DNA from 4 places in the Streptomyces sp. NPDC056160 genome. Region 1 is predicted to be linked to each of the others. Evidence: riboswitches for the same ligand, from Rfam matches in the RefSeq annotation. Region 1 holds a riboswitch; each other region holds the start of a gene.

Evidence for each region. Region 1 has a riboswitch for thiamine pyrophosphate ahead of ACFC02_RS06890 (nuclear transport factor 2 family protein). Riboswitches for the same ligand answer to the same signal wherever they lie in the genome.
Region 2: linked by a shared signal. The riboswitch ahead of thiO (glycine oxidase ThiO) and the one ahead of ACFC02_RS06890 (nuclear transport factor 2 family protein) in region 1 are both predicted to bind thiamine pyrophosphate.
Region 3: linked by a shared signal. The riboswitch ahead of thiC (phosphomethylpyrimidine synthase ThiC) and the one ahead of ACFC02_RS06890 (nuclear transport factor 2 family protein) in region 1 are both predicted to bind thiamine pyrophosphate.
Region 4: linked by a shared signal. The riboswitch ahead of ACFC02_RS07085 (thiamine ABC transporter substrate binding subunit) and the one ahead of ACFC02_RS06890 (nuclear transport factor 2 family protein) in region 1 are both predicted to bind thiamine pyrophosphate.

What each region holds. Positions count from the first base shown of each region.
Region 1 is NZ_JBHJUW010000012.1:63,051-67,254, forward strand. Features, by position in the region: gene ACFC02_RS06880 (glycosyltransferase family 4 protein) at 1-1,185, opposite strand, end outside; gene ACFC02_RS06885 (TetR family transcriptional regulator) at 1,487-2,104, shown strand; TPP riboswitch at 2,194-2,370, shown strand; gene ACFC02_RS06890 (nuclear transport factor 2 family protein) at 2,419-2,874, shown strand; cobalamin riboswitch at 2,953-3,024, shown strand; gene ACFC02_RS06895 (prenyltransferase/squalene oxidase repeat-containing protein) at 3,156-4,204, shown strand, end outside.
Region 2 is NZ_JBHJUW010000038.1:52,801-57,004, reverse strand. Features, by position in the region: gene ACFC02_RS16685 (Rv2175c family DNA-binding protein) at 44-409, opposite strand; gene ACFC02_RS16680 (NAD(P)/FAD-dependent oxidoreductase) at 489-1,718, opposite strand; gene ACFC02_RS16675 (hypothetical protein) at 1,855-2,196, opposite strand; TPP riboswitch at 2,249-2,360, shown strand; gene thiO (glycine oxidase ThiO) at 2,358-3,524, shown strand; gene thiS (sulfur carrier protein ThiS) at 3,521-3,733, shown strand; gene ACFC02_RS16660 (thiazole synthase) at 3,737-4,204, shown strand, end outside.
Region 3 is NZ_JBHJUW010000001.1:16,291-20,494, forward strand. Features, by position in the region: gene ACFC02_RS00105 (SsgA family sporulation/cell division regulator) at 1-316, shown strand, start outside; gene ACFC02_RS00110 (YibE/F family protein) at 482-1,915, opposite strand; TPP riboswitch at 1,987-2,164, shown strand; gene thiC (phosphomethylpyrimidine synthase ThiC) at 2,157-3,962, shown strand; gene ACFC02_RS00120 (hypothetical protein) at 3,977-4,204, opposite strand, start outside.
Region 4 is NZ_JBHJUW010000013.1:18,743-22,946, reverse strand. Features, by position in the region: gene ACFC02_RS07100 (phosphatidate cytidylyltransferase) at 1-792, shown strand, start outside; gene ACFC02_RS07095 (hypothetical protein) at 930-1,058, shown strand; gene rlmN (23S rRNA (adenine(2503)-C(2))-methyltransferase RlmN) at 1,195-2,301, shown strand; TPP riboswitch at 2,371-2,477, shown strand; gene ACFC02_RS07085 (thiamine ABC transporter substrate binding subunit) at 2,560-3,630, shown strand; gene ACFC02_RS07080 (ABC transporter permease) at 3,675-4,204, shown strand, end outside.

The DNA.
Region 1 (4,204 bases):
CAGCAGCCGGGTCAGGGCGGCGGCCAGCTCGCCCGCGTCGCCCGGCGGCACCGCCAGGCAGGTCTCCCCGTCCCGCCCGGCGACCTCGGGGATGGCGCCGCCGGTCGTGGCGACCAGCGGTGTCCCGGTGGCCATCGCCTCGGCGGCCGGCAGCGAGAAGCCCTCGTAGAGCGACGGCACGCAGGCGACCTCGGCCGAGCGGACCAGGTCGACCAGTTCGGCGTCCGAGATGCCCTTGACGAACTGGACGGCGTCCTTCAGGCCGTAGCGCTCGACGGCCCGGGCGACCGGCCCCTCCGCGGGCTGCTTGCCGACGACGACCAGGTGCGCGCCGGGGTGTTCCGCGCGGACCTTCGCCAGTGCCTCCACGAGGAAGACGAGACCCTTGAGCGGTACGTCCGCGCTGGAGGTGGTCACGATCCGGCCCGGCACCTGCGGCACGGACGGGTCGGGTGAGAACAGGTCGGTGTCGGCGCCGATGTGGACGACGTGGATGCGGTCGGGCCGTACGCCGAGGTGGTCGACGATCTCCTGCCGGGACGTGCCGGAGACGGTGAGCAGGGACGGCAGGCGGCGCGCGACCCGCTTCTGCATCCGGGTGAAGGCGTACCAGCGCCGCACCGACCACTGCCGCTGGCGGGTCGTCGCGGCGTCCAGCTCCAGCTGTCGGTCCACGGTGATGGGGTGGTGGACGGTGGTGACCAGGGGGGCGCCGACGTCGCCGAGGAGGCCGTAGCCGAGGGTCTGGTTGTCGTGGACGACGTCGAACTCGCCGCGGCGGGCGCGCAGGTGGCGGCGGGCGCGCAGCGAGAAGGTCAGCGGCTCGGGGAAGCCGCCGGTCCACATGGTGGCGACCTCCAGCGCGTCGATCCAGTCGCGGTACTCGCCGCGCTTCGGGGTGCGGAAGGGGTCGGGCTGCCGGTAGAGGTCGAGGCTGGGCAGTTCGGTCAGGCGCAGCGTGCCGGCGTGGCCGTCGTCCTCGTCGAGGACGGGGTACGGCTGGGCGCCGATGACCTCGACGCGGTGGCCGAGGCGGGCCAGTTCGCGCGAGAGGTGGCGTACGTAGACGCCCTGGCCGCCGCAGAACGGGTTCCCCTTGTAGGTGAGGAGCGCGATCCTGAGCGCTCGGCCGCCGTCCTGGGCGGGGTCCGCCGGGGACCCGGCCCAACTGGCCTCAGCGGTCACTTAGGGCCCCCTTCTGACTGCACCGTCCCGCGAGATTACGCCGGGACGCTAATCTAGAACAAGTTTCAGACTTGATCGTCTTGATCGTTCAGGAGGGTTCGAATCTACCGGCAGGTAGCCGCGCTGTGAGCCGGGGAGCGGGTGATTCGCGCCACGGCTCGGGCCATGGCCTCGGCCGGGCTCTTCCCTGCGGCCTTGGCCGGGCGCTTCCCTGTTCCGGCCGCGGCCGGGCGCTCCACGGCCGGAGCCCTGCCACGCCGTCCGATCCCCCGCCCCCACCGACTGCCACGGAGCGCGACCCATGCCTGCGCAAGCCAGTACCTCCCGGTCGGACGCGCCGCCGCTCACCGAGCGGCAGGAGGCGCGCCGCCGCCGCATCCTGCGCGCGAGCGCGCAGCTGGCCTGCCGGGGCGGCTTCGACGCGGTGCAGATGCGGGAGGTGGCGGAGTCCTCGCAGGTGGCGCTCGGCACGCTGTACCGGTACTTCCCGTCCAAGGTGCACCTGCTGGTCGCCACGATGCGGGACCAGCTGGAGCGGCTGCACGGCACGCTGCGCAAGCGGCCACCGGCCGGTGACAGCGCGGCCGAGCGGGTGGCGGAGACGCTGATGCGCGCCTTCTTCGCGCTCCAGCGCGAGCCGGAGCTGGCGGACGCGATGGTGCGCGCCCTGACTTTCGCGGACCGCAGCGTGAGCCCCGAGGTCGACCAGGTCTCCCGGCAGACCACGGCGATCATCCTGGACGCGATGGGCCAGGACGACCCGAGCCCCGAGCAGCTCGCCGTCGTCCGGGTCGTCGAGCACACCTGGCTCTCGGCCCTGATCACCTGGCTCTCGGGCCGCGCGTCCATCGCGCAGGTCCAGGTCGACATCGAGACGGTGTGCCGGCTGATCGACCTGACCGGGGGCGAGCGCGAATAGCCGGTATGCCGATGTATGCGCGATCAGTCGGATTTTTCCGGCTTCAGGTATTGCGTCAGGCTGTGCGCGTTCTATTCTGGAAGGGCCTACGAGGCGAGTGAGGGAGTCCGACCGGAGTAGCCGACTTCCGCGAGACGCTACGGCATCCGCTGGGGCCGACGTCGACGGTAGGGCTGAGAGGCCGGAAGGTTCGCAGCAGAACCGGAAGGCGACCCCCATCACCTGATCCGGACCATACCGGCGAAGGGAACCCGTCTCGTAGGTTTTTCGCGCGCCCGCGCCCATGCGGCGGCTGCTATGCAGGGCCCATGGACATGGACCCTCTTGAGCGCCTCCGCGCCGAACACGCCTGCGAACGGCTGATCGTCGACTTCGTCCACCGCCTGGACCTGGGCGATCCTGCCTCCGTGGCCGAGCTGTTCGTCCCGGACGGGGTGTGGCAGTGGCCGCCGCCCGGGGACGGCAGGCGGGTGGAGGGGCGCGACGCCCTGCGGAGGTACTTCGGCTCCCGCCCGGCGGGCCGGCTCTCGCGCCGCGTGATGTCCAACGTCCTCGTCACGGTGGCCTCCGCGGACACGGCGACGGCCACCTCGTACTTCACCACCTACCGCGTCGACGGCCACGCCGCCGCCCACGGCATGGTGCCGCCCGACCCGCCCGTCCAGGTCGGTGACTACGCCGACGTCTTCCGCCGGACCGGCGAGGGTGACTGGCTGCTGGTCTCCCGGACCCTGCGCCTGCCGTTCGGCGGACCCACGCCCGAGCTGTAGCCGCGGGCCCGTGCAGCCGCCCCGCAGCCGCTCCCGGCCCGGCCGGTAGAGTGGCCCGGTCGTTTCACGCCTGTCCGGGGGGAAGCCGGTGCGAATCCGGCGCTGACCCGCAACCGTAGACCGCCCACGTGGCGGCGAGCCGGAATGCCCCGGGCGCGCGCGTGAGCGGCTCGCGTACGCCGGCAGCCCGCCGCCGTACGGCACCGTCGAGGGATACGGAGCCGAGCCGCCGGGGTGTCCCGTGCTGTCCGGCTCCCCGCAGGGAGAGGCTTCCGCCGATCATGAACATACGCCGCAGCGCAGCGGCCCTGGCCGCCGTCGCCGCCGTCGCCGTGATCGGTGTCCCGGCGCAGGCCGCCGTCGCCGACTCCGCCCCGTCCCCCTCCGCCTCCCCCGCGCTCCCGCCGGGGCTGTACGGCAGCACCGACCCGAAGTACGACGGTGTCTGGCGCCAGTCCCTCGCGCTGCTCGCGCAGCACACCGTGGGAGTGCGGCCCGCCGCGCGGGCCGTGGACTGGCTGGCCGGGCAGCAGTGCGCGAGCGGCGCGTTCGCGCCCTTCCGCGCCGACCCGTCCAAGGCGTGCGACGCCAAGACCGCCGTCGACTCCAACAGCACCGCCGCAGCCGTCCAGGCGCTCGCCGTGCTCGGCGGCCACGACGCCGTGACCGGCAAGGCCGTCTCCTGGCTGAAGTCCGTGCAGAACAAGGACGGCGGCTGGGGCTACACGCCCGGCGGGCCCAGCGACGCCAACTCGACCTCGGTCGTCGTCGGCGCCCTCGCCGCCGTGGGCGAGAAGCCCGCCTCCGTCGTCAAGGACGGCAAGTCCCCCTACGACGCCCTGCTGAAGCTGGCCCTGCCGTGCACGGGTGACGGCGCGGGTGCGTTCGCCTACCAGCCGGACAAGCACGGCAAGCTCGCGGCCAACGCGGACGCGACCGCCGCCGGTGTGGTCGGCGCGCTCGGTCAGGGACTGGCCGCCACACCGCAGGGGAAGACGGGCGACGCGGCCCGCTGCACCGACACCGGTGCCGCCACCCCCGCGCGGGCCGCCGCGGGCGGCGCCGCCTACCTCGCGCACGCCGTCGCCAAGGACGGCCACCTCACCTCCGCGCTCCCCGGCGCCACCGCCCAGCCCGACTACGGCAACACCGCAGACGCGGTCGTCGCGCTCGCCGCGCAGGGCGGTGCCGGGCAGGCGCACAAGCCGCTGGAGTGGCTGGAGAAGAACGCCGGGACCTGGGCGGCCCAGAGCGGCCCGGCCGCGTACGCCCAGCTGATCTTCGCCGCCCACGCCACCGGCACCGACCCGCGCGCCTTCGGCGGCCTCGA
Region 2 (4,204 bases), on a different contig from region 1:
CGGGCGGCCCGGACAGCGGGCCGCCCTGTCAGTGCGCCCGGGGTCAGACGGCGAGCGCCTGGGCGCGGCGCTTCACCTCCGTGCCGCGATTCTCGCTCAGGGCCTGGGCCGGGGTGCCGGGCAGGGTCGGGTCGGGGGTGAAGAGCCACTCGATCATCTCTTCGACCGTGAAGCCGTCGTCCCGCAGGAGCGTCAGGGTCCCGGACAGGCCCTTGACGACCTTGTCCTCGTCGATGAAGGCGGCGGGGACGTGCAGCGCGCGGTTCTCACCACGGCGTACGGCGATGAGCTGGCCCTCCTTGACCAGCTGCCGCACACGCGTCACCTCGACGCCGAGCTTCTCGGCGATGTCGGGCAGGGTCAGCCAGGCGGGGACGAGCGCATCGGTCTTCGCGTCAATCTCGGTCACGGAACCAAGCGTGCCATCTGCCACTGACACTCGGAAGCCGACCCCGCCCACCTGGGCGGAGGCCGTTCGGTGCGGTTCGCTAGGCGGCGGCCGCCTTCAGCGGCCGTGACGGGTCGGCCAGCAGCGCGGGATCCATCGCCGTGCCCGCCTCGATGAGCCGTCTGCCCTGCGCGAGATCCCGCGGCCGGCCTACCGCCAACAGGGCGACCAGGCGGCTGCCGCGCAGCCAGCAGACCGTCCAGGCGGGGCCGGAGGGGTCGCCGCGCCAGACGGTGGTGTCGGCCGAGGTGTGGTGTCCGGCGTACTGCACGAAGCGGCCGAACTGCTCGGACCAGAAGTACGGCACCGGGTCGTAGACGGCCGGGGTCAGGCCGATCACGTTGGCGGCGACCGTACGCGGTCCCTGGAGCGCGTTGTCCCAGTGGTGGACCAGCAGGCGCTCGCCGTACCGGCCCGACGGGAAGGAGGCGCAGTCGCCGACCGCGTACACGTCCGCCGCACCGGCGCGCAGGTGGTCGTCGGCGAGCACTTCTCCGCGCTCGCCCAGCTCGATGCCGGAGCCCGCCAGCCAGGCGGTCGCGGGGCGGGCGCCGATGCCGACGACGACAGCGCCCGCGGGCAGGCGTGCCCCGTCGTCGAGCACGACCGCGCCGGGCTCGACGCGCGCCACGCGCGCGTGGGTGCGCAGCTCGGTACCGCTGTCGGCGTACCAGGCGGTCATCGGGGCAGCCACTTCGGCGGGCAGGACGCCCGCCAGCGGCCGGTCGGCGGCCTCCACGACCGTCACGGCGCAGCCCGCCTCGCGCGCGGCCGTGGCGAACTCGGCGCCGATCCAGCCCGCGCCGACCACGACGACGTCGTGCTGCTCGGCGAGGACCGGCCGCAGCCGTTCGGCGTCGTCCAGGGTGCGCAGCAGGTGCACGCCCGGGACGTCCTCGGCGCCGGGCAGCCGCATCGGCTCCGCGCCCGTGGCGAGGACCAGCACGTCGTACGGGACGGGTCCCTCGGAGGTGTCGAGCACATGGGCTTCGGGACGGACGGCCAGGGCCTCGCAGCCGAGCCGCAGCTCCAGGCCGAGCGCCTCGAAGTCGACGTCGAAGGCGGACCCCTCGGCCTTGCCGAGCAGGACGGCCTTGGACAGCGGTGGCCGGTCGTAGGGCTGGTGGGGTTCGGCGCCGATCAGGACGACGGTGCCGGTGAAGCCCTGCTCGCGCAGGGCGACCGCGGTCTGCACGCCGGCCATGCCCGCGCCGACGACGACCACGCGCCGCGGCTGGGCGGTGCCCTGTTCCTGCGTCTGCTCGCTCACCTGATCACCATAGTCACCTGACGTTTTGTCAGTCAGGGGGCGTGCGGAGTGACGTGCTCCACAACGCCCGCCGCCGCCCCGTCCCCCGGGGCCACGCCCGTGAACGCCGCGGCCGCCGACGCCATGCCCGCGGACGTCACCCGCCCACCTGTTCCACCACGCTCGTGCCGCTCCCGGCCTGCGACTCCCACTCCCACGTCTCCTCCAGCCGCACCCGTCCGTCGGGGAGTTCGACCACCGTCGAGACGCAGTGCCCCGAGGATGTGGTGCCGTCGTGCTTGAGCTGGACGTACCGGAAGTCGAGCCGGTCGCCCGCCCGGGTGCCCACCAGATGACCGCGGACGACGTCACCGCCCGCGTACTCGGCCCAGATCTCACCGCCCCGCTCGTGGTAGGTGAAGCGGGTGCGGGTCCCCACCTGGCCGGGGGCCTGGTCGGCGACGGGGGCGAGGACGAGACCGTCCAGCGAGGGCGGCATACAGGAGGCTCCCTTACAAAAGCGCTGCTCCAGGGGCTAGGGTGGCCACCGTACAAGCACTCGCGGGAGCCCGGACGCACCGGGCTGAGAGGGAGGCTGGCGGCCTCCGACCGTACGAACCTGATCCGGGTCATGCCGGCGAAGGGAGGGGCTGGACGCCCATGTCGTTGCCACGTACGTCAGACGTCCTCGTCGTCGGGGGCGGGATCATCGGGCTCGTGACCGCCTGGCGCGCGGCCCGCAGCGGGCTGGCCACGGCCGTGGTGGATCCCGAGCCGGGCGGCGGTGCCGCGCAGGTGGCGGCCGGGATGCTGGCCGCCGTCACGGAACTGCACTACGGCGAGGAGACGCTGCTCGGGCTGAACCTGGCCTCGGCCCGCCGCTACCCGGACTTCGCGGCCGAGCTGACCGAGCTGACCGGCCTCGACCTCGGATACCGCAGGTGCGGGACGCTCGCCGTGGCGCTGGACGCCGACGACCGCGCCCACCTGCGGGAGCTGCACGCCCTGCAACAGCGCTCCGGCCTGGAGTCGGAATGGCTGTCGGGCCGTGAGTGCCGGCGCCTGGAGCCGATGCTGGCGCCGGGCGTGCGCGGCGGGCTCCGGGTGGACGGCGACCACCAGATCGACCCGCGGCGGCTGGCTGCCGCCCTGGTGGCCGCCTGCGAGCGCACCGGCGTCCTCTTCCACCGCACGTGGGCCGAGCGGCTCACCGTCGAGCGGGAGCGGGCCACGGGCTGCGTGCTGCGCGAAGGCACCGCGCTCGGCGCCGAGCAGGTGGTGCTGGCCGCCGGCAGCCTCAGCGGACGCCTCGCGGGGGTCCCGGACGAGCTGCTGCCGCCGGTGCGGCCGGTGAAGGGGCAGGTGCTGCGGCTGACCGTGCCGAAGCGGTACGCGCCGTTCCTGAGCCGCACGGTGCGGGCCGTGGTGCGCGGCGGCCACCTCTACCTGGTGCCGCGGCTCAGCGGCGAGCTGGTCGTCGGGGCCACCAGCGAGGAGCTGGGCTGGGACACCACGGTGACGGCGGGCGGCGTCTACGAGCTGCTGCGCGACGCGCACGAGCTGGTGCCCGGCATCACCGAGCTGCCGCTGACCGAGACCCGGGCCGGGCTGCGCCCCGGCTCCCCCGACAACGCGCCGCTGCTCGGCCCGACCGGTCTGGACGGGCTGCTCGTGGCGACCGGCCACTACCGCAACGGCGTGCTGCTCACGCCGGTCACCGGTGACGTCATGGCCCACGTGCTGACGACCGGCGAGCTGCCGGACGAGGCCCGCCCCTTCACCCCGCGGCGCTTTCGCGCCGCCGCCCTCACGGAGCAGTCCGCATGACCCTCCCCGTCCGCATCTCCGTCAACGGCGAGCCGCGCGAGTTCGCGCCCGGCACAGCCCTGGACACCGTCGTGCGGGCCCTGACCGCGGCGCCCTCCGGGGTGGCCGCCGCCCTCAACGAGACCGTCGTCCCGCGCGACCGGTGGCCCGCCACCGCCCTGACCGAGGGCGACCGCGTCGAGATCCTCACCGCCGTCCAAGGAGGCTGACCCATGGCCGACGACCCCTTCGTCCTCGGTGGTACGTCCTTCACGTCCCGGCTGATCATGGGCACCGGCGGGGCGCCCAGCCTGGACGTCCTCGAACGGTCGCTGGTGGCCTCCGGCACGGAGCTGACCACGGTCGCGATGCGCCGGGTGGACCCTTCCGTGCACGGCTCCGTGCTGTCCGTGCTGGAAGAGCTCGGCATCCGGGTGCTGCCCAACACCGCGGGCTGCTTCACGGCCGGCGAGGCGGTCCTCACCGCCCGCCTCGCCCGGGAGGCGCTCGGCACCGACCTGGTCAAACTGGAGGTCATCGCCGACGAGCGCACGCTGCTGCCCGACCCCATCGAACTGCTGGACGCGGCGGAGACGCTGGTCGACGACGGCTTCACGGTGCTGCCGTACACCAACGACGACCCCGTACTCGCCCGGAAGCTGGAGGACGTCGGCTGCGCCGCGATCATGCCGCTGGGCTCG
Region 3 (4,204 bases), on a different contig from region 1:
CCATCTGCCCGGAGACGCCCCCGTCACCTGGGCGTTCGGGCGGGAACTGCTGGTGGACGGGGTCGGCAGACCGTGCGGGGACGGCGACGTGCGTATCGCGCCCGCCGAGTCCGACTCGCTTGCGGAGGTCCTGATCCGGCTTCAGGTCGGCGTCGACCGGGCGCTCTTCCGCTCCTCCACGGCTTCCCTGGTGGCGTTCCTCGACCGCACGGACAAACTGGTGCCGCTGGGCCAGGAAGGTGCTCTGGCCGACTTCGACGCGCATCTCGACGAGGCCCTGGACCGGATCCTGGCGGAAGAGCAGAGCGCGGGCTGAAGCGTTTCTGCAAGCGGGCGTGTGCTGTGGAGTAACGCTTCACCGCCCGGCCCGAGACACGAAGCCGGCCCGATCCGAGGCCTGAGGGGCGGCCCGAGGCCTGAGGCCCGGCCCGAGGAGCAGGCCGGGCCAGCCCTCAGCCCCTTCACCGTCCCCGGTGAGGCCTCATTGCTTGCGCCGTCTGCCCCGGCCACCGCGCGCGGGAGCGGGGAGCCCGGCCGCCGCCCGGTTCCGCACCGCCTCCGGGCGGTCGGCCGAGACGACGAGGGCCGCCAGGGCCGTGGTGACCGGCACCGAGGCGACCAGGCCGATCGAGCCCACGAGGGTGCGCACGATCTCCTCGGCGACGAGTTCACTGGTGGCGACGGTCCCCACGCTGCTCTGCGCGATGGAGAAGAGGAGCAGCAGCGGCAGCGCCGCGCCCGCGTACGCGAGGACCAGAGTGTTGACGACGGACGCGATGTGGTCGCGCCCGATGCGGATGCCGGCGCGGTACAGCCCGCGCCAGCCCATGGACGGGTTGGCCTCGTGCAGCTCCCAGATCGCCGACGTCTGGGTCACCGTCACGTCGTCGAGGACGCCGAGCGAGCCGATGATCACGCCGGCGAGGAGCAGGCCGCTCATGTCGATCGCCGGATAAAGACCGTGGATCAGGCCGGTGTCGTCGTCGGTGTTGCCCGTGAGCGCGGCCCAGCCGATGAACAGCGAACCCAGGACGCCGATCAGCACCAGGGAGATCAGCGTGCCGAGCACCGCCACCGAGGTCCGGGCGGACAGGCCGTGGCACATGTACAGCGCGATCAGCATGATCGCGCTCGACCCGACCACGGCCACGACCAGCGGGTTCGACCCTTGCAGGATCGCGGGCAGGATGAACAGGTCCAGCACCAGGAAGCTGATGGCCAGCGCTACCAGCGCCATGACGCCCCGCAGCCGCCCGACGACCACGACGGCGAGTGCGAAGATCCCGGCCAGCAGCGTCATGGGCAAACCCCGGCTCACGTCCGTGACCGAGTACTGCAGTTCCCGCGGCGCCGCGGGCTCGTAGGCGACCACGACCTTCTCGCCCTGGTGCAACTGCCGCGACTGGTCCGGCTGCACGATCTCGGTGAAGGTGCGCCCCTCGTCCTTGCCGGTGTCGACTCGGACCGTGGCCTTCTTGCAGGTCCCGGACGCCTGTGCCTGGGCAGAGGCGCCCTCGGCGGTGGAGGTGTCCCCGGTGGGTGTGTCACCGGAGGCGTTCACCGCCTTGCAGCTCACCGACACCACCACGGTGACCGTGGCCTGCTGCGTCTGCCGGTCGAATCCCACGCCGGTGCGCTCGTGCGCGGGGGCGCCGCCCGGCCAGAGCGCGACGAGGCCGACCACGACCGCGGCTGCGAAGGGAATCAGGATCGCGGCGATGACCTTGCGGAGGTGCTGGGAGACCGGGGCGGCGGGGCCGTGGCTGTGCCCGTGCCCGTGACTGTGCCCCTGCTCTGGACCGGGCCCGTGCCCCTGGCCGTGGGGACTGCCCTGCCCGGACGCATGTCCCTGCCCGGCCCCGGCGTCGGGGCGCGGTTCCGGCGGCGGCTGGGGGAACTGCTGTGTCGTGGTCACCGCCAGATCATCGCAAGAAGGGCAGGGGCCCACTGTTCACCGCGCCCCATATGACGCTAGCGTGGAGGCACCTTTGCACACGCGGGAGCTCGGAGCACCGGGCTGAGAGGGCGCTGACCTTCGTCTTCGCGATGTTTCACGTGGAACGAGAGACGTTCCCCGGGAACCGCCGCCGGACGGAAGCCGCTGCGTCGACCGCCGAACCTGTTACCGGGTAATGCCGGCGTAGGGAGTAGGTCTCATGACCAACAAGGACGCACGCACGCCTGCCTCCGCGCAGTTCTCCAGCGACGGGGAGCAGCCCGCTTCCCGCGACGAGGCCGGGGTGTCCATCGGCTGGCACAAGGCGTATGTCGAGGGCTCACGCCCCGATCTGCGGGTGCCGGTCCGCCAGGTGCACCTCACCAACGGGCAGTCGGTCACGCTCTACGACACTTCGGGCCCGTACACCGATCCGCTCGTCGACACCGATGTCCGCCGTGGCCTGTCGCCGCTGCGGGAGAACTGGATCATCGCCCGCGGCGATACCGAGGAGTACGCGGGTCGGCCGGTCCGTCCCGAGGACGACGGGATCAAGCACACCGCACCGCGCGGGGGCCTGCGCAACCTCGACGCGGTGTTCCCGGGCCGGCCGCGCCAGCCGCGGCGGGGCCGCGACGGGCAGGCCGTGACGCAACTGGCTTACGCCCGCCGGGGGGAGATCACACCGGAGATGGAGTTCGTGGCCGTCCGGGAGAACGTTTCGCCCGAGGTCGTCCGCGAGGAGATCGCGGCAGGCCGCGCGGTGCTCCCGGCCAACGTGAACCACCCTGAGATCGAACCGATGATCATCGGCAAGCGGTTCCTGGTGAAGGTCAACGCCAACATCGGCAACTCCGCGGTGACTTCCTCGATCGAGGAGGAGGTCGAGAAGATGACGTGGGCGACCCGCTGGGGTGCCGACACCGTCATGGACCTCTCCACCGGCCGCAACATCCACACGACGCGTGAATGGGTACTGCGCAACTCCCCCGTGCCCATCGGGACGGTGCCGCTCTACCAGGCCCTGGAAAAGGTCGACGGCAGGGCCGAGGAACTGACCTGGGAGGTCTACAAGGACACGGTCGTCGAGCAGGCCGAACAGGGCGTGGACTACATGACCGTCCACGCCGGCGTACGCCTCGCGTACGTGCCGCTGACCGCCAACCGCAAGACCGGCATCGTCTCGCGCGGCGGCTCGATCATGGCCGCCTGGTGCCTCGCGCACCACAAGGAGTCGTTCCTCTACGAGAACTTCGAGGAACTCTGCGAGATCCTCGCCGCCTACGACGTCACGTACTCCCTCGGTGACGGCCTCAGGCCGGGATCGATCGCGGACGCCAACGACGAGGCGCAGTTCGCTGAGTTGCGCACGCTCGGGGAACTCAACACGGTCGCCAAGCGTTTCCACGTACAGACGATGATCGAGGGCCCGGGCCACGTCCCGATGCACAAGATCAAGGAGAACATCGACCTTCAGCAGGAGATCTGTGATGAAGCTCCGTTCTATACGCTCGGACCGCTGACGACGGACGTCGCTCCGGCGTACGACCACATCACCTCCGGTATCGGTGCCGCCATGATCGCCTGGTGGGGCACGGCGATGCTCTGTTACGTCACGCCCAAGGAGCATCTGGGCCTGCCCAACCGCGACGACGTGAAGACCGGGGTCATCACCTACAAGATCGCCGCGCACGCGGCCGACCTCGCCAAGGGACACCCGGGCGCCCAGGAGTGGGACGACGCGCTCTCCGACGCCCGTTTCGAGTTCCGGTGGGAGGACCAGTTCAACCTGGCCCTCGACCCGGACACGGCACGGGAGTTCCACGACGAGACCCTCCCGGCGGAGCCCGCCAAGACGGCGCACTTCTGCTCGATGTGCGGGCCGAAGTTCTGTTCGATGAAGATCTCTCAGGACATCCGCCGGGAGCACGGCACCAGCCGGACCGAGATCGAGGAGGGCATGGCCCAGAAGTCGAAGGAGTTCGCCGCCGCGGGCAACCGGGTGTACCTGCCGCTCGCTGAGTGAGTTCGCCGCCGTGGTCACTCCGGCTGGTGTTCCGGTCCTCCGAAGTCCGGGCTGGTGAAGTCGGGGCTGGAGTAGCTGGGACGCGGGCCCGGGACACCGTCGCCCGGGCTGCTGAAGCCGGGACGGCCGTAGCCGAGGTGCGGCATGCGGCCGCCCGGTGCCGACGGGTCCGTCCGGTACGGCGTGACGGACCCGGAGGCCGCGAGGGCCTCGCGCAGGAACGGCAGGATGCCCCGTTCGAG
Region 4 (4,204 bases), on a different contig from region 1:
GCTGCCATAGGGGTCGGTCTCGGGCTCGGCGTGGTGATCATCGCGTCGCTGTTCGTCGTCAAGGCCGTGTTCGTCGGCGTCATCGCGGTCGCCGTCGTGGTCGGCCTGTGGGAGCTGACCTCGCGGCTCCAGGAACGCAAGGACATCAAGGCGCCCCTCGTGCCGCTGGCGGTCGGCGGCGCGGCGATGGTGGTCGCCGGATACGTCCGGGACGCCGAGGGTGCCTGGGTGGCGATGGCGCTGACCGCGCTCGCGGTCCTGGTCTGGCGGATGACCCAGCCGCCGGAGGGCTACCTCAAGGACGTCACTGCGGGTGTCTTCGCCGCGTTCTACGTGCCGTTCCTGGCCACGTTCGTGGCGATGATGCTCACCGCGTCCGACGGCCCGTTCCGGGTGCTGACCTTCCTGATCCTCACCGTGGTCAGCGACACCGGCGCGTATGCCGTCGGCTGGCGCTTCGGCAGGCACAAGCTCGCCCCGCGCATCAGCCCGGGCAAGACCCGCGAGGGCCTGGCCGGCGCGGTCGCCTTCGCCATGGTGGCCGGGGCGCTGTGCATGCAGTTCCTGATCGACGACGGAGCCTGGTGGCAGGGCCTGCTCCTCGGCGTCGCGGTCGCCGCCAGCGCCACCCTCGGCGACCTCGGCGAGTCCATGATCAAGCGGGACCTGGGCATCAAGGACATGGGCACCCTGCTCCCCGGTCACGGCGGCATCATGGACCGCCTGGACTCCCTCCTGCCGACCGCGCCCGTGGTCTGGCTCCTGATGGTGCTGTTCGTGGGCTCCGCCTGAGCGGCGGTAGCAGGGCACGTGCGGCCCGCGAGGACCTTTCCGGCGGCCGGGCCCCTCTGCGAGGCCCGGCCGCCGGGGTTCCGTCCCGGGGGGCGGGGGTGGCCGGCGAGGGACGGCGCCTGCCACGGCGATCTGCCGTGCGGTGGCACGAGGCGCTGACCGGCCAGGACGGGCACCGCACACCGCGCCGCCACCGCGGTGGCCCGCACCGCACGAAGGCCTGCGCCTCCCGCGGCGTCACCGGCGTCGCCGCCGTCCGGCCCTGACCACCACCCCGACCGCGCCGCCACGGGGTCGCACCGGTGCGCCCAGCCCGGCCGGGCCGCCCCAGTCGATCGGCGTCGCACCGGAGCACCCGGCCCGACCGGGCCACCCGAGTGGATCTGCGACACTGGTACCACCATGCCCAAGCCCGGAGAACTCACTTTCGTCGCCCCGCGCGGAGCCAAGAAGCCGCCGCGGCACCTTGCCGATCTCTCGCCTGCCGAGCGCAAGGAGGCCGTCGCCGCGATCGGCGAGAAGCCCTTCCGTGCCAAGCAGCTCTCGCAGCACTACTTCGCGCGGTACGCGCACGATCCCGAGCAGTGGACGGACATCCCGGCCGGCTCGCGCGCCAAGCTGCGTGAGGCGCTGCTTCCGGAACTGATGACGGTCGTCAGGCACCTGGCGACCGACGAGGGCGCCACCCGCAAGACGCTGTGGCGGCTGTTCGACGGGACGCTCGTCGAGTCGGTGCTGATGCGCTACCCGGACCGGGTCACCATGTGCATCAGCTCCCAGGCCGGCTGCGGCATGAACTGCCCGTTCTGCGCCACCGGCCAGGCCGGACTCGACCGCAACCTGTCGACCGCCGAGATCGTGCACCAGATCGTCGACGGCATGCGGGCCCTGCGCGACGGCGAGGTGCCGGGAGGACCGGCACGGCTGTCCAACATCGTGTTCATGGGCATGGGCGAGCCGCTGGCCAACTACAACCGCGTCGTCGGCGCCGTCCGCGCGCTGACCGACCCCGAGCCCGACGGGCTCGGCCTGTCCCAGCGCGGGATCACCGTCTCCACGGTGGGCCTGGTCCCGGCGATCCACCGGTTCGCCGACGAGGGCTTCAAGTGCCGCCTCGCCATCTCCCTGCACGCCCCCGACGACGAACTGCGCGACACGCTCGTGCCCGTCAACACGCGGTGGAAGGTGCGGGAGGTACTGGACGCCGGGTTCGAGTACACCGCCCGGTCCGGGCGCCGGCTGTCCATCGAGTACGCGCTGATCCGGGACATCAACGACCAGGCCTGGCGCGGCGACCGGCTCGGCCGCCTCCTCAAGGGCAAGCCGGTGCACGTCAACCTCATCCCGCTCAACCCGACGCCGGGCTCGAAGTGGACCGCCTCGCGACCCGAGGACGAGAAGGCGTTCGTCGAGGCGATCGCGGCGCACGGCGTGCCCGTCACCGTCCGGGACACCCGCGGCCAGGAGATCGACGGAGCCTGCGGCCAGCTCGCCGCCACCGAGCGGTAGCCGACCGGCAGCCCACCGACAGCCGACCGGTACGCTGAGCCCTGCACAACTTCACATCCCGGCATCTTCACATTCCGACAGGGGAGCGCCACAGCGCTGAGAGTGCGGCATCCGGCCGCAGACCCTCTGAACCTCGCCCAGGTCATTCTGGGTAGGAAGTTCGGTCATCACTCGAGCTGTTGCGCCCTGCCCGGCATCCTCCGCGGATCCCGGGCAGGGCCGCGTCTCTTCCTGGCCACCACCCAGGAGGAAAATCCAGTGCACCGCAAGACGTTCGTCGCCGCGGCGGTCGGACTCGGCCTGGTCACGCTCTGCGCGTGCGGGTCCTCCGGCGGCGAGGCGGCGGACTCCAAAACCGTGACCCTGGTCAGCCACGACTCGTGGGCCGCCTCCAAGAGCGTGATCGCGGACTTCGAGAAGACGTCCGGCTACAAGGTCAGGGTCCTCAAGGACGGCGACGCGGGACAGGCCGTCAACAAGGCCGTCCTCACCAAGGACAACCCGCAGGGCGACGTCTTCTTCGGCGTCGACAACACGCTGCTGTCCCGTGCGCTCGACAACGGGCTGTTCCAGTCGTACGAGCCGAAGGACTCCGACAAGGTCGCGCCTCAGTACCGGGTCGACCAGGCGAAGCACCGCGTCACCCCCGTCGACACCGGCGATATCTGCGTCAACTACGACAAGGAGTACTTCGCCGACCACAGGCTGGCCCCGCCCGCCTCCTTCGACGACCTCCTGAAGCCGCAGTACAAGAACCTCCTCGTCACCGAGAACGCCGCGACCTCCTCGCCCGGCCTCGGCTTCCTGCTGGGGACCGCCGCGAAGTACGGGGACACCGGCTGGCAGGGCTACTGGAAGAAGCTGAAGGACAACGGCGTCAAGGTCGTCGACGGCTGGGAGCAGGCCTACAACCAGGAGTTCTCCGGTTCCGCCGGCGGGAAGAAGGCCAAGGGGAACCGGCCGCTCGCCGTCTCCTACGCCTCCTCACCGCCCGCCGAGGTCATCTACGCCGACCCCAAGCCGAAGACCGCGCCGACCGGCGTCGTGCAGGACACCTGCTTCCGGCAGGTCGAGTACGCCGGCCTGCTCAGCAACGCGAAGAACACCAAGGGCGGCAAGGCCTTCCTCGACTTCCTGATCAGCCGCAAGTTCCAGGAGGACATGCCGCTGAACATGTTCGTCTATCCGGTGCGCGAGAAGGCCGCGGTGCCGGCCGAGTTCGCGAAGTACGGTCCGCAGGCCGGGCACCCCCAGACCATGGCCCCGGACAAGATCGCCGCCAACCGTGACCAGTGGGTCAGGTCGTGGACCTCGCTCGCAGTGAAGTGACCCGCGCGCGCCGCCGGTCGGGGAACGCGGTGCGGCTCGCCCTGATGGCGGCGCCCGTCGCGTTCTTCGCGGTGTTCTTCGCCTACCCGGTGACCGCGATCGTCCGGCGCGGCCTGCAGAGCGACGGCACCTGGCACATCGGGCGGATCGCGGACGTGCTCGGCCGCTCCGACATCCGGCACGTGCTGTGGTTCACCACCTGGCAGGCGCTCGCCTCCACGGCGCTCACCCTGCTGATCGCCCTGCCCGGCGCGTACGTCTTCGCCCGCTACGACTTCCCCGGACGCCACGTCCTGCGGGCCGTGGTGACCGTGCCGTTCGTGCTACCCACGGTCGTCGCCGGCACCGCGTTCCTCGCCCTGCTCGGGCGCGGCGGACTCCTCGACGAACTGTGGGGGGTGCGGCTGGACACCACCGTGTGGGCCATCCTCCTCGCGCACGTCTTCTTCAACTACGCCGTCGTCGTACGGACCGTGGGCGGCCTGTGGTCGCAGCTCGACCCGCGGCAGGAGGAGGCCGCGCGGATGCTCGGCGCGGCGCCGCTGACCGCCTGGCGCAAGGTCACCCTGCCCGC